DNA from 2 places in the Moorella naiadis (nom. illeg.) genome. Region 2 is predicted to be linked to the other one. Evidence: riboswitches for the same ligand, from Rfam matches in the RefSeq annotation. Region 2 holds a riboswitch; the other holds the start of a gene.
What was found. A riboswitch is a leader RNA that binds a small molecule or an ion and turns the genes downstream of it on or off. The one in region 2 is predicted to bind cyclic di-AMP.

Region 1 (7,074 bases), on a different contig from region 2:
CCAGCCGGCGTCCGGATACAGCCATAGTCCAGGGCCTGCAGGCGGCCGCTGCTGGCCTTTACCAGGCCGTAGCCGACAATGGCTGTACCGGGATCAATTCCCAGGATTAACATGATTATGCCTCCGTAAAGAACAAGTAACCTCCTGGCAACTATTCGACATCCAGGAGAGCAGTTCCTTTTTTCCAACCAAAAGAAAAACCGGGTCAGCGACCCGGTGGGGCATGGCGTAAATATTCAACGGTATTCATCCAGGCTGTCCAGGGCTTCCAGGAGCTCTTGCTCGGAATTAAAGACAGCGGCACCGCTCTGGATCTGGGCCTGCCAGTTGGGCGGTAATGAGGAAAGCTTCAGGCCGGTCACCCGCAGTAGCGGCCCCAGGGTACCGGCAGGACCCTGGTAAACAGCTACCAGGCCGTCCTTGACGGCCAGGTGGCGTTTAGGGGCACAGGCCGGGCACAGGCCGTCTACCTCCTGGGTGGCGACCAGGCGCCCGCTTTCCTGGGTCAGGTGCCAGCCCTCGGTTGCCGGGAACAGGGTGCTCATCTCTTCCCTGCCGGCCCACTGCCACTTGACCCCTGCCGGCAGGGGCAGCGGGTAGGAATGACCGCAGCCCCGGTAGTACTTTTCCAGCCGCGGCTCGAGCTGGAACCGGGGTTCGATAATCCCCGGCACCCGTAAGACCACCGCCTGGCGGCCGGAGTTCACCCTGGCCCCCTGGTAGGCAACTATTCCTCCCAGCAGGAAAATAATCAGGCCGATGATAATTAAACGCCGGCTATAAACTGGCATCGTGGCGCCTCCCGGTTAAAATTGCCACTAGCTAGCATTGCCGGCCGCCGTAACTTTTATACCTTTTACTAGCTACTTTCCTATATATCCAACTGGTCCATAATTGCAGCAGGAATATCGGCATTTGTATATACTGCCTGGACGTCATCGTGATCCTCCAGGCGGTCTACCAGGCGCATAACTTTACCGGCCATCTCCGGGTCATCGATGGTGACCGTCGTTTGCGGTACCATCTCGACCTCGGCACTGGCGATGGTGACGCCACTGGCCTGCAGGGCCTCCCGGACTGCTTCCAGCTCACCAGGTGCTGTTTTGATTTCCAGCACCTCGTCGTCCTCGTCATCGACGTCCTCAGCCCCGGCCTCAATAGCCTGCAGGATTACTTCTTCCCGCTTCTCTCCGGCCGGGATTTCCACTGTGATTACCCCTTTAGGGTTAAACATCCAGGCCACACAGCCGTTTTCGCCCAGGTTACCACCGCCCCGGGAGAAGATGTAACGAATCTCCGATGCTGTGCGGTTGCGGTTATCGGTGGCTATATTAAGGAGCATGGCTACGCCACCGGGTCCATAACCTTCATAGGTCATTTCCTCATAATTGGCCCCTTCCAGTTCGCCGGTGCCGCGCATAATGGCCCGCTGGATATTTTCATTGGGCATATTGGCTTCTTTGGCCTTGGCTATGGCCGCTTTCAGGCGCATATTACCCTCAGGATCGCCGCCCCCTATGCGGGCGGCAATGATAATCTCGCGCCCGATTTTGGTAAAGAGGCGACCTCGTTTTTCATCGACCTTGGCCTTACGATTCTTGATATTGGCCCACTTGGAATGTCCGGACATCCCTTTGCCCTCCTCTCTCTCAGAATTTAATTGACGTTAAAATTCTAGCATAGAGGGCCGACCAAAAGCAACACTAACCCGGAACCCGGTAAAAAACTATGGAGCCCCTCATGGATGCTGTCGCCCTCGCCACGAAACCATGAAAATGTTCGCTAAAGGGCTGGCGAGTACAGGTGTAAGGCGGCTTGGTTCGAGGCGTCAGATACTTCCGCGAAGCCGCAGCAAAGCGACGGTGTAATATTTTACCTCTAAGTTTTATGTTAACTTATTTTCTGTTTTATGATAAAATGGGTAACAACGTCGTGGCCACCTGTAAACGCCGAATTTCCGTGGCAGGAAAACGGGGGGACCAATCATTGGGGTTAATCCCGGTCCCTGGCAATAGTTCTATCTTTAGCGGGCTTTCCTTGAGGGGAAGCCCCAGCGAAGGAGAAATAGCTGGGGGCCGGGTAGGGCACTTCCGCCCGCACCCGGCAGCTAACCCCGCAGGCGTTGGAAGGAGGTGGATTTATTATTAGCAGGGCCAGGCGTAAAGCATCAAGAAGGAGGCTTTGCCCGTGCGACGTAAGTGGCTAATCACCACCATGAACCTGGTCTTTGCCGCCGCCCTGGTCGCCCTACCTGTAAGCGCGGCCCGGGCCGTCACACCTGTCAATAATGCTCCCTCCATTACTTACGCTTATAACAATAGCCAGTATATCTCACCCTACTGGCTCTGGCACTACCGCCAGGTCGCCCTGAACCCCGGCAGCGGACAGGCATCCCAGCCTGCGCCGCAGCCAGTAAACCCGCCCCGGCCGGCCCCGGTACCCGTTCGGCCACCCAGGCCCGCTCCCCAGCCGCAACCTGTCCCGGCACCCCAGCCCGTACCCCAGCCGGCTCCCACCGGTAACTACCAGTTAAGTGACTATGAACAACAGGTAATCGATCTGGTCAACGCCGAACGGGCCAAAGCCGGCCTGAAGGCCCTGGCAGCCGATCCCCGGCTGGCCCGGGCGGCCCGTTTGAAGGCCGAAGACATGCGGGACCATAATTATTTCAGCCATGAGTCGCCAACCTATGGCTCCTTCGCTAACCTGCTGCAGCAATCTGGCATTAGCTTTCGCACAGCCGGAGAGAATATTGCCGCCGGTTACAGGACGCCGGCAGCGGTAGTGGCGGCCTGGATGAACAGTCCCGGCCACCGCAGCAATATCCTGAATGCTAACTTTACAGCCATTGGTGTTGGCTACGCCGCCGGCGGCAGCTACGGCACCTACTGGGCCCAGGAATTCATCGGCAATTAAGCGGAGAAATCAAACGGGGAAACAGGAAACGGCAGGTTTAAGTTAAAACCTGCCGTTTTTTTCTGCGGCCAGCACTACCGCTACCAGCGTTACCCATTGGGGATTGCTGCCGCCAACCCACTTCGTCAGCCTAATTTAAATAACTCGGTGCTCAGGTAACGCTCGCCGGTGTCCGGGGCAATGGCCAGGACCCTTTTGCCGCTCCCCAGGCTGCGGGCTACCTGCAGGGCAGCGTAGGCAGCCGCCCCGGAGGAGATGCCTACCAGCAAACCCTCCTCCCGGGCCAGGCGCCGGGCCGTTTCCAGGGCGTCTTCATTGGTTACGGTTATAACCTCATCAATGAGAGCCCTTTTTAGGACTGCCGGCACAAAACCAGCACCTATGCCCTGGATCTTATGCGGTCCCGGCCGGCCGCCGGAAAGGACCGGCGAGGCTGCCGGTTCCACGGCGATCACCTTCACTCCCGGAATCTCTTTTTTTAAAACCTCACTCACGCCGGTCAGAGTGCCACCGGTCCCTACGCCAGCGATAAAGGCGTCTATCCTACCGTCCATCTGCGCCAGGATCTCCCTGGCGGTAGCCTGGCGGTGGATGGCCGGGTTGGCCGGGTTTTCAAACTGCTGGGGCATGAAGTAGCCGGGATTCTCCCGGACTAGCTCCGTAGCTTTGTCCACGGCGCCCTTCATGCCCAGGTTTCCAGACGTTAGGACAAACTCCGCCCCGTAGGCGGCCATGAGCTTGCGCCTTTCCATGCTCATAGTCTCCGGCATGACCAGGAGCAGGCGGTAACCGCGTACGGCCGCTACCATGGCCAGGCCAATACCAGTATTGCCGCTGGTGGGTTCGACAATGGTGGCCCCTGGTTTAAGGCGGCCGTCGGCCTCGGCTGCTTCAATCATGCTCAGGGCGATCCGATCTTTAATACTCCCCCCCGGGTTGAAAAACTCTACTTTCAAGTATACCTCCAAGCCCTGATCCGGCAAGCGATTCAGGCGCAGGATCGGTGTCTGGCCGATTAACTGGGTGATGTCCCGGGCTACTTGCATCTCGACCCCTCCTATAGTTAAGTATTTCTATCGGAATTAATTACATAATAGCTCCTCCACCGGCCCTTGTCAAGTAATAAAGCCCCGGCATCTACCCTTTCTGGTAGTATGCCGGGGCTCCCGTTAGTAATTCCACCTCAACCGCATCCTGACTTAAAAGGCTTCCAGCACAATTTTATGGTCCACCAGGGCCATTTCTTTAATCCGGGCGCGCAGGAGTTTGCGCTTACCAAAGATATCCTCCATTAAGATGCCCTCTTCTCCAGGCAGGACCCGGTCGACATTCTCAAAAATCAGTTCCTCGTCCCCGCCTTCTTTCAACAGGTAGGCATTGGCTTCACACATCCTCGCTCCCCCCTTTCTGACAAAAAACCTTGAGGCGTTGTACCAGGGCTTCTATTAGATGGGGTAAGGGTTCCGTGGTAACCCCGATTATCTCTACCCCGGACCTGTTGACAGGCAACAAGATTTTGCGCGCTGGGCTGGCGGCAACGGCCGCCGCCATGGTCGGGGTCAGCTCGCCGAGCATAGCATCAGCCAGGATTACAGCCAGGGAGCCGGTGATAACGTCTACGCGGGGTACATTGTAGAGTATCGCTCTTTCACCGGTAGCACCCTCGTTGGCCCCGGCCTTAAGCATGGCCACGGTGGCCGCCGCGTTGGTCCCTAGGGCCAGGATCTCTACCTCTGGTGGCAGCTCCTGCCGCAGCCGCACGGTGATATGCTTGCCAATGCCGCCGCCCTGACCATCGATAACAGCTATGCGCAGCGAGGCTACCTCCTCCGAAAAAAGTAAAAGGGGCCACAGGGAATCTTACCGGCTCCAACCGGTTCTGACCTCCTCGTGGCCTTCCATCCAGCGCGGTCTCCACACCGCTTTAGTATATATTATTCGCCCTTAAGACCCCGATTCCTGCCTGGTGGACAAGAAAATTTAAAACCCCGGCGAGTGCAGGATGCCCTTTAACATTTCCGAACCCAAGGAGACATAAGTCCGGGGTACCGGGCCGACGATAATGGCTTCCGCCACGGGAATGGTGGTGGCTACCTGGACCTTATCCCGGCTGAAGGGGGCTACGACCTGGACTTCGCTCTCCGCCTGGAGGTAGATGCGATGGCGCGTCTGATTAATACCGGCACTTTCAAAGGTATCCCCGACGTTGACTTTTACCGTACCCAGGGGTACAAAGCGCACCGGTACCGGGGGACCGTAAGCAGCCAGGAGACGGAGGCCCAGGACCTGGCCCAGGGGCAGGTAATAGGTTTGACCCTGCAGCCCGGCCAGGCGTTCCTGGATGGCGAGCTGGGCTGCCGCCTGGAGGCGGCTAATGCTCAGGGCATCGGCCTGCATGAAGACTACCTGGCCGCCTTCACTGCTGCCGGGCTGGATCAGGTTATTATAGCTCACCTGGCCGGTTAATTTGTCCAGGACCGCCTGCTGCATGGCCTCGGTGGCCACCCAGCGGGCCTGGGCGACCGCCAGGGCATCCAGGGCCGGCCGCAGGCGCCACTCCAGGAGGAGCACTACCAGCAAACCGGCCAAAATTAATAGCACCACCGCTCCCCAGGGACGCTGTCCCGGGCGCCGCCACCGCCGCCGCAAGGTTATCACCCCCATATAGAAAGTATACTCAGGCGGCGGCTAAAATGTGTGCAGGCGGGCAAATTTGCGTTTACCGGCCTGGAGGATCATCCCTTCTGTTATATCAATCTCCGCCTCGGGATCGTCCAGGCGTTCACCGTTAATTCTTACAGCGCCCTGGCGGATTAACCGCCGGGCCTCGCTGGTGCTGGGAGCCAGCCCGGCCTGGACCATAAGCCGGGGCAGCCAGGCTTTTGGCTCATTAATATTTACCTCCGGTATGTCTTCCGGCAGATCGTGCTGCTGGAAGACCTGGCGAAATTCTTTTTCCGCTTCCCGGGCGGCTGCCGGCCCGTGGTACAGGGTGACAATCTCCCGCGCCAGGCGCATTTTCCCGTCCCGGGGGTGCAGGCTGCCGGCGGCCAGGCCCTTTTTGATGGCTTCTAATTCCTCCAGGGGCACGGCCGTCACCAGTTCATAATAGGTGGGCATGAGTTCATCAGGCAGGGACATAGCCTTGCCGTACATCTCCCGGGGGGGGTCCTTGATACCGATATAGTTGCCCAGGCTCTTGCTCATTTTCTGGACGCCGTCCAGGCCGGGGAGAATGGGCATCATCATGGCCACTTGGGGCTCCTGGCCGTATTCACGCTGCAGGTGCCGGCCCATGAGGAGGTTGAACTTCTGGTCTGTTCCCCCCAGTTCCACATCGGCAGCCAGGGCTACCGAGTCATAGCCCTGCATCAGGGGGTAAAAAAATTCGTGGACGCTAATGGGCCGGTTTTCCTGGAAGCGACGGGCAAAATCGTCCCGCTCCAGCATCCGGGCCACCGTGATACTAGCCGCCAGTTCGATAACCTCAGTGAAGGTCAGTTTGGCCAGCCAGCTGCTGTTAAAGGTGACCCTGGTTCGATCCGGATCCAGTATTTTGAATATCTGTTCTTTATAGGTTTCCGCATTGGCCAGAACTTCGGCTTCTGTCAGCTGGCGCCTGGTTTCCGACTTGCCGGTAGGGTCGCCGATGCGGCCGGTGAAGTCACCGATGATAATAATCACCTGGTGACCCAGTTCTTGAAACTGGCGCAGTTTCTGGAGCACCACGGTATGGCCCAGGTGGATGTCCGGCGCGGTGGGGTCCAGGCCTAGCTTTACTTTCAGGGGCTTACCAGTGGCCAGGGATTTTTTTATTTTCGCCTTTAAGTCTTCCTCCGGGACAATCTCAGCCGTTCCCCGACGGAGTACCATCAACTGCCGTTCTACTTCCTGCTGCAAGTAAACCATCCTCCGCTAATGTAGTGCAACTTTTCCGTTCCCCCAACGTCTATTATAAAGAGAGAATCACAGTAGCCAGCCGCCACCAACGAACGGGAGAAATCGAGGCAGGGCTTGCTTTAGTTTAGCATAAGCTGCTGCCGTCCTTCAAGGTGTCAACATTCCCCTATCGTCCCGGCTATGATATAATGAAAAAGCCGTTGAAAGGAGGTCAATTAGAAATAATGGCTCCAGAGAAAAAACGCCGACGTAAACTGA
Region 2 (7,074 bases):
GGATGTATTTCGATCCCTGTCTTCAATCAGTGGAAATAAAAGACCTCTTAACCTGGAAAATAAGGATAAGAGGTCTAGCAAAAGCCCTGGTTACGCGGGGCACCACCTGCAGCAATCAACAAGGGATGGCGGCGTTCAGCCGCCTTTTAATTTAGGCTACCTCACCCGCCGGGCGCCAACGTAGCGCGGCCCCCAGTAATAAGGATCGTTGATGCTGTCAATGGACACGCCGCTATTGGTGGCGCTGATAAAATTGCCATCTCCGACATAAATGCCCACATGGCTGATACCCCGGGCATAGGTGTGGAAAAAGACCAGATCGCCCGGCATAAGTTCATCTTTATCCACATGGGTGCCCAAGGAGGCCTGGTCGCTAGCCGAATGGGGCAGATCAATACCTACACGGTCAAAGACGTACAGGGTAAATCCGGAACAATCAAAACCCTTAGGGCTCGTCCCACCCCAACGGTAAGGAGTTCCTTCATACTGGCGGGCAATAGCGGCGATCCGGGCGCCCACGGTAGAGGGAGCGACGCTTTCGCTACGAGATGCCGGGGTGGGTTCATAACTGGTGGCGGGTGGGTTGTCGCCGGTGGGGATCTCCAGGGTTTGTCCAACAAGAATTAGCGAGGAATCCAAGTTGTTGGCGGCTTGAATCTGTTCTACCGTTACACCATAGCGCCGTGATAAAGCCCAGAGGGTGTCCCCCCTCTGCACTTCGTATGGTTGGGCCAGGGCTACCCCGGCGGCCACTAAAGTAAAGGCCCCGGCCAGGGTGGCGGTCAGACAATACTTCGACCACTTCTTCAATTAGCTAAGACCTCACTCTCGCACACCTACGAGGTTAGTTGTCGGGTTCGGACCGAGAGTTAGCCCGGAGTCAGGGACTTTTTTACCCCTGCTCTTCACCCCAAAAATATCCCCCGTTTCCCGTCTTTACGGGAATTCGGTGCAAAAATATGACTTTTTAATTATACCGTCGAAAAAGGGAACAGTAAAATGCCATTATACTAGCTCTGGCGCCATAACCTGGCAGGAAGTAAAATATTCTTTCCTTAAGGAGCTTTTTCTTATGAATTCATACCAGTTATACCGGGAAGAATGGGATATGCTTTTTGCCTATCAATTAACGTTTTGGCGAAGAAAGAGTGTGCATGAAGACCACAGGTTTTTCCGCTAGAGCGAAGAAAGTATATTTAGTCCATAATCAGAAAACGGTGTGGGAGGGAGGAGGCTTGAAAACACCGGAATGGACACTAAACCTTAAAAGCGAGGTGGAACTTTATGAACAAAAATGCTCCGGCAGCTGCCGGCTGGTGGCGTTACCGTTATCTGGTTGCAGCCATATTGTTTTTCGGCTACAGCATCCAGTACCTGGACCGGGTAAAAACAACGGTTTTGGTGCCCTTGATCAGTGAAAGCCTCCACCTGACCCATGGTGATGTTGGCAATGCCATGTTCTTATTGATGGTTTTTTACGGTCCGACCCAGGTTCTATCCGGTTTCCTTTGCGACCGCTTTGGTCCCAAAAAAGTACTGGTGTTTTCATTATTTACCTGGAGCCTCTTTACTATTTACATGGCTTTTATGCAGAATGTCACTGAATGGTATATCCGTAATGCTTTATTTGGTATTTTAGTTGGCACCGAGTTTGTACCGAGTGCCCGCCTAATCGCCCGCTGGTTCCCGAAAAGGGAGCGGGCCCAGGCCCAGGGGATCCTTTCCTGGTCCTGGATTGTTACCCCGGCGTGGGCACCTTTGCTGGCAACTTTTCTGGCTGCCTACTTTAACGACTGGCGTCCGGTTTTTATCTGGCTGGGTCTTTTCGGTCTGGTACCACTGATAATCGTATTGTTTTTTATTTATGACCGGCCTGAACAGATGCGTCGTTTAAGTGATGCTGAGGTTAAGGAGAGTTACGCCGATGAACTTGAGAGCGGTATATTGCAGGAAGGGGCCCTTAGCCGGGAGAACCTGGCCCAGCAGGCTAAAAAGGCTGAGATTCCCCTGCGAGATGTATTACTGAATAAGAGTTTTATAGCTGTGGTGATCTCTTACCTGGCCTGCCAGATGACCTTCTGGGGGGTAGTTACCTGGTCGCCCAGTTATTTAAGTGAAGTATTTAAGTTTAGCCTGACGAAGATGGGTGCCTGGGCCTCTATCTACTTTGCCGCCGGAATAATCGGTGCTTTCCTGAGTTCCAGGATTTCGGACAAGGTATTCAGTGGTCGTCGCCGCCCAATGATTATCCTCTCCTTTATCGGCACCATCCCCTTTATTCTTCTTCTGGCCACGGTGCGACCGGGGATCAGCAATATGGCCTTGGTACTCATCCTAGCCGGTGCCGGTTTCTTTGCCAATATGATCTGGGGTCCAATCCTTGCCTGGCCGGCCGATGTTTTCAGTCCAGAGATGTATGGCCGCGCCCTCGGTTTTGTGACTGGCATCGCCTACTTTGGAGCTGCCTTTGCTCCGCTCATTATGAGCCGCCTTATTATGAAAACGGCAGCCGGTGTTTCCTACACCTACGCCTGGGTGTTTATTGCCTTTTGCGCGGTACTGGGTTTGATTGCTTCATCATTAGTCAGCGATAGACATGAGACCACATTTCATAATCAGGCTATTACTGAATAACTACCGAGGTGACATCCATTGTCCGTCATGACTCCCAAAGAACGTGTCCTCCGTGCTTTAAACCAGCAATGGGTCGACCGTATCCCCGTGGGCAATCCAGTATCGGTAGCTACTGTAGAATCCATGGCGGCCTGCGGCGCCTATTTCCCCGCCGTCCACCTGGACGCAGAGAAAATGGCCACCCTGGCCGCCACCGGCCACGAGATCCTGGGGTTCGACACCATCGCCCCCTACTTCAGTGTCCAGCAGGAGGCGGCGGCCTTCGGCCTCAAGATGAATTGGGGTGAAATTGACTCCATGCCCGATGTCCTGGAGAACCCCTATGAGGATCCTGGGGCGATCACGATCCCGGATGATTTCCTGGAGCGCCCCTCTATCCGGACCGTGCTGGATGCCCTGCGCATCCTGAAAAAGGAGTACGGCGACCACGTCTGCCTGGTGGGCAAGATAATGGGCCCCTGGACACTGTCCTACCACCTGCACGGCACCCAGAACTTCCTCATCAAAACCATCCTGGAACCGGACAAGGTGCGCGGTTTCCTGGATAAGCTTAAAGGCCTTAGCGTTATGTTCGCCAACGCCCAGTTCGCCGCCGGCGCCGATGTGGTCACGGTGGCCGACCACGCTACCGGCGACCTGGTGAGCGGCACCTGCTACCGTGACTTCCTCCTGCCGGTGCACCAGGAGATGACGGGGCAGATCAAAGGCCCTACTATCCTGCATATCTGCGGCAACACCACCGACCGCCTGGATTATATCGCCCGGGCCGGCTTCAACTGTTTCCACTTCGATTCCAAGGTCAACCCCCGAACGGCCCACAAAATTATCAATGGCCGTATCGCTCTGACTGGCAGTATCAACAACCCGGTGACCCTGTTTAACGGCACCCCGGACGATGTCCGCCGGGAGGTCTGGGCCAACTGCGAGGCCGGTATTGAAATTATTTCCCCGGAGTGCGCCGTGCCCTTACGGACACCTAACGCGAATCTGAAGGCGATCGTGGCGGCGGTGGAGGAATACTGCCGCACCCATTAAAATGGGCCTTAAAACGGGTGCAACAAAGATTGGCAAACCCCCAGGATGGCTATCCGGGTGCCAGTGATTAATACTGCGAAAATCTGTCACCATTCTGGCGGGCCCCCGGAAGAGAAGCCGGGGGCCTGTTTATAGAAAAGAGCAGGAGTAAAGAAAGGTTATCGCGAATTTTTTGTCTGACGGTAGAGGCGTTTATAGTTGTTGGGAGTTAACTTTTACTTTATTAGACAATGGTCCAAAAAGCGGAGGGGAAGCGGAGAGGAAGGGGGGTAGAGCCCAATATGCTGCACCAGGACTTAATTCAGCCCCTGCTGGACCGTGCGGCGGCCTTCGGTCCGGGGGTTATAGAGGTTATCAACCTTGAGGGGGTAATCGTTGCCAGCTCTGATCCGTCGCGGGTAAACTTAACCCGGCCGGAGGTACAGGAGTTAACCGTTGCCGGGGTCGCGTTGCCCTCGGCCCCAGTGCCCGCTGCCGAATTCCATACCGCCCGGCAACATCCGCAACTGGAGGATAATGGTGGCCAGATAGCCCCCTTCCTCCCCATAACCGTTAGCGATGAACTTACCGCCTGGTTGGGCTGGCAGGGGGTGCTGTCCCGGGAAACCCTGGCTTTATTGCAGGCCGCCCTCGTAGGGGTGTTGACGGCAGCCCGGCGCCGGGACGAGCAACACTTCGCCGCCCGGGAAGAGGAGGCCCTTTTAAATGCTCTTCTGGACCGGGAAGCCGCAGCCAGGGAGGAGGAATTAAAGTTACGGGCTCTGAATGCCGGGTATGATCTCAACCTGCCCCGGGCCGTTATCGTCCTACGACTGGAACCCAAAGAGAACAGCTACTTTAATATTAACCTGCACCTGGGTTATGACGTTACCCGGGAACAGTTAAAAGGTGAAATCTGGGATCAGATCAAGGGCGATCTTTATCTAACAGCTCAGGACCTTATTGCTTTCCATGGTGAGGAGCACCTGGTGATTTGCAAGGCTTTTCTAAATATGGAGAACCCCGGCCGCCTTTACCAGGCCCTGGATGTGATGGGCAAGCACCTATATGAACTGATAAAGGATAACCACCTCTTTGCCGTCCAGGCGGCTTATGGGAGTATTGTTGCCGAGGTTGCCGGCTTGCGGCAATCCTACTTGGAGGCGGTGGAGTTAATCTCCCTTGGTCGGTCCTGCGGCAAGATGTATGGCTTTATCGATGCCGAGGCTATTCTTTTTGAAGCCTTGGTGTGCGCCTTGCCGGGGCGTCTGACCAGCAGGTACCTGGAACCACTATTTCAGCGGATCGAAACAGCCGGAGAAGAGGGTATCCAGTTGTTGGACACGATCGAGGTTTATATTGATAATAACATGAACATCAAGCAAACGGCCGATAAGCTGTACCTGCACCGCAACACCGTCACCAACCGCCTGGAGAGATTGAAACAACTGACGGGCCTGGATCCCGATAGCGGCTTCTGCGCCCTTTTCTGGCTGAAGATGCTGGCCATTTACCGGCGCCTGGCCGCGTTACAGCGGCGAAATGATCCTGTGCCTTCAGGCCTGGACCGGGGATAGCAGCTGGACGCGGGAGGGGAGGAATGGCCCGTCTCCGGCGGGGTTTGCGGTAGCGGCAAACTTAGCGCAGCCATAGTGAGACGGTCGTGAGGGGGAGGGGGGTGATAAGTCATGGCGGCCAGGGAACAAATGACGGGCTGCGAGCGAGTAATAGGGGCTTTAAAGGGAGGGGAAGTCGATCGCTTACCCCTGATAACGCCGACTTCGGTGGCGACGGTGGAAAGCATGGCGGCCACCGGCGCTTATTTCCCGGAAGCCCATACCGACCCGCATAAGATGGCCGCCCTGGCTGCCGCCGGCCATGAACTCCTGGGTTTTGATACCACGGCCCCCTACTTCAGTATCCTGCTGGAAGCGGCCGCTCTGGGGTGTGACGTGGACTGGAATCCGGCGGATGCCATGCCGGCTGTTAAAAAGAACCCCCTGGAGAGATGGGACGATTGGCGACCGCCGAGTAATTTCCTGGACCGGCAACCGGTTAAAGCCCTGCTGAAAGCTATCCGCCTGTTAAAAGACCGCTACGGCAACCGAATAGCTGTGGTAGGTAAAGTCATTGGTCCCTGGACCCTGGCCTACCACCTCTGCGGGGTGCAGAATTTCCTCCTGGGGCTGGTCCTGGAACCGGATTCCGTGCGCGAACTCCTGGACCGGTTACTGGCGGTACCCCTGCAGCTGGCTGCGGCGGAGCTGGGGGCCGGGGCCGACGTCCTCACCTGGGCTGACCACGCCACCAGTGACCTGGTCAGCGCCGCAGCCTACCGGGAGTTTCTTTTGCCCCGGCACCAGCAGGCCATGGAACAGTGGCCGGCGGAAATTCCCGTCATCCTGCACACCTGCGGCCGGGCTACCGATCGGCTGGGTTACTTCACCCAGACTGGATTTACGGCCTTTCATTTCGATTCCCGCAACCCGCCGGGAGAACTCCTCAATCTGGCCAATGGGAAGTTGACCCTGGTGGGCGGCCTTAACAACCCCCAGACCCTCCTCAACAGTAGAGTCGATGAAGTAAGGACCGCCGTCGAAGAGTTGCTCCGGGCCGGCGTCCACCTGGTAGCGCCGGAGTGCGCCGTACCCCTGCGGACGCCGAACCGGAACCTGCAGGCGGTCGTTCGGGCGGTGCGTGACTTCAACCGCCGGCAGCGCGAACACGGGGAAAAGTAGCATTGCTCCTTCTCGAAAGGTATGCTAAAATGTATTTAATTTGCTAGGCCTCCATAATTTTTATGGTGTGTGATGACAATCTATGGAAGATGGCAATAATTCTACGGCAGGGCTTATCCTCAACTTTCAAACCCGGGACCGCAAAGAGAGGCCGGGCCTCTTTTTTATTATTTCCGGGCCTTCCGGAGTCGGGAAGAACACCCTGCTCCATTTTGCCCTGGAGCGGGTGAGAGGTATCTATTACCTGCCCTCCATTACCACCCGTCCGGTACGGCCGGGGGAGACCCAGGGTGCACCCTATTTTTTTGTCAGCAAAGATGATTTTGAGGCCATGATTGCCGCCGGCGCCTTCCTGGAATGGAAACAGATCTACTCGGGGGATTACTACGGCACCCACCTGCCGACCATCCTCTACGCCCTGGAGAAGGGTTATGACCTCACCACCGATATGGATGTCCTGGGATGCGCCGAAGTTATGAAGCGCTTCCCGGATAATGTAGTACCGGTTTTTATCGCCCCACCCAACCTGGAGGAATTGCGCCACCGGCTGGCCGGGAGGGAAAAGGATCCCGGCGTCATTGCCCGAAGGCTGGAACGGGTGACTATGGAAATGGGCTACGTTGACAGGTACCGGCATGTGATCATCAACGATGACCTGGAACGGGCCGGGGGCGAACTGGTCCAGATC

Region 1: linked by a shared signal. The riboswitch ahead of SDD30_RS02175 (CAP domain-containing protein) and the one ahead of SDD30_RS03850 (C40 family peptidase) in region 2 are both predicted to bind cyclic di-AMP.

What each region holds. Positions count from the first base shown of each region.
Region 1 covers NZ_JAXGFQ010000002.1:165,413-172,486, forward strand. The annotation lists gene ruvC (crossover junction endodeoxyribonuclease RuvC) at 1-113, opposite strand, end outside; gene SDD30_RS02165 (hypothetical protein) at 237-791, opposite strand; gene SDD30_RS02170 (YebC/PmpR family DNA-binding transcriptional regulator) at 872-1,630, opposite strand; cyclic di-AMP (ydaO/yuaA leader) riboswitch at 1,938-2,137, shown strand; gene SDD30_RS02175 (CAP domain-containing protein) at 2,188-2,916, shown strand; gene cysK (cysteine synthase A) at 3,042-3,962, opposite strand; gene SDD30_RS02185 (CooT family nickel-binding protein) at 4,116-4,307, opposite strand; gene SDD30_RS02190 (DUF3842 family protein) at 4,300-4,731, opposite strand; gene yunB (sporulation protein YunB) at 4,897-5,565, opposite strand; gene tyrS (tyrosine--tRNA ligase) at 5,605-6,825, opposite strand; gene SDD30_RS02205 (transglycosylase domain-containing protein) at 7,041-7,074, shown strand, end outside.
Region 2 covers NZ_JAXGFQ010000004.1:85,778-92,851, reverse strand. The annotation lists gene SDD30_RS03850 (C40 family peptidase) at 157-810, opposite strand; cyclic di-AMP (ydaO/yuaA leader) riboswitch at 819-962, opposite strand; gene SDD30_RS03845 (MFS transporter) at 1,285-2,634, shown strand; gene SDD30_RS03840 (MtaA/CmuA family methyltransferase) at 2,662-3,669, shown strand; gene SDD30_RS03835 (PucR family transcriptional regulator) at 3,951-5,225, shown strand; gene SDD30_RS03830 (MtaA/CmuA family methyltransferase) at 5,337-6,386, shown strand; gene gmk (guanylate kinase) at 6,469-7,074, shown strand, end outside.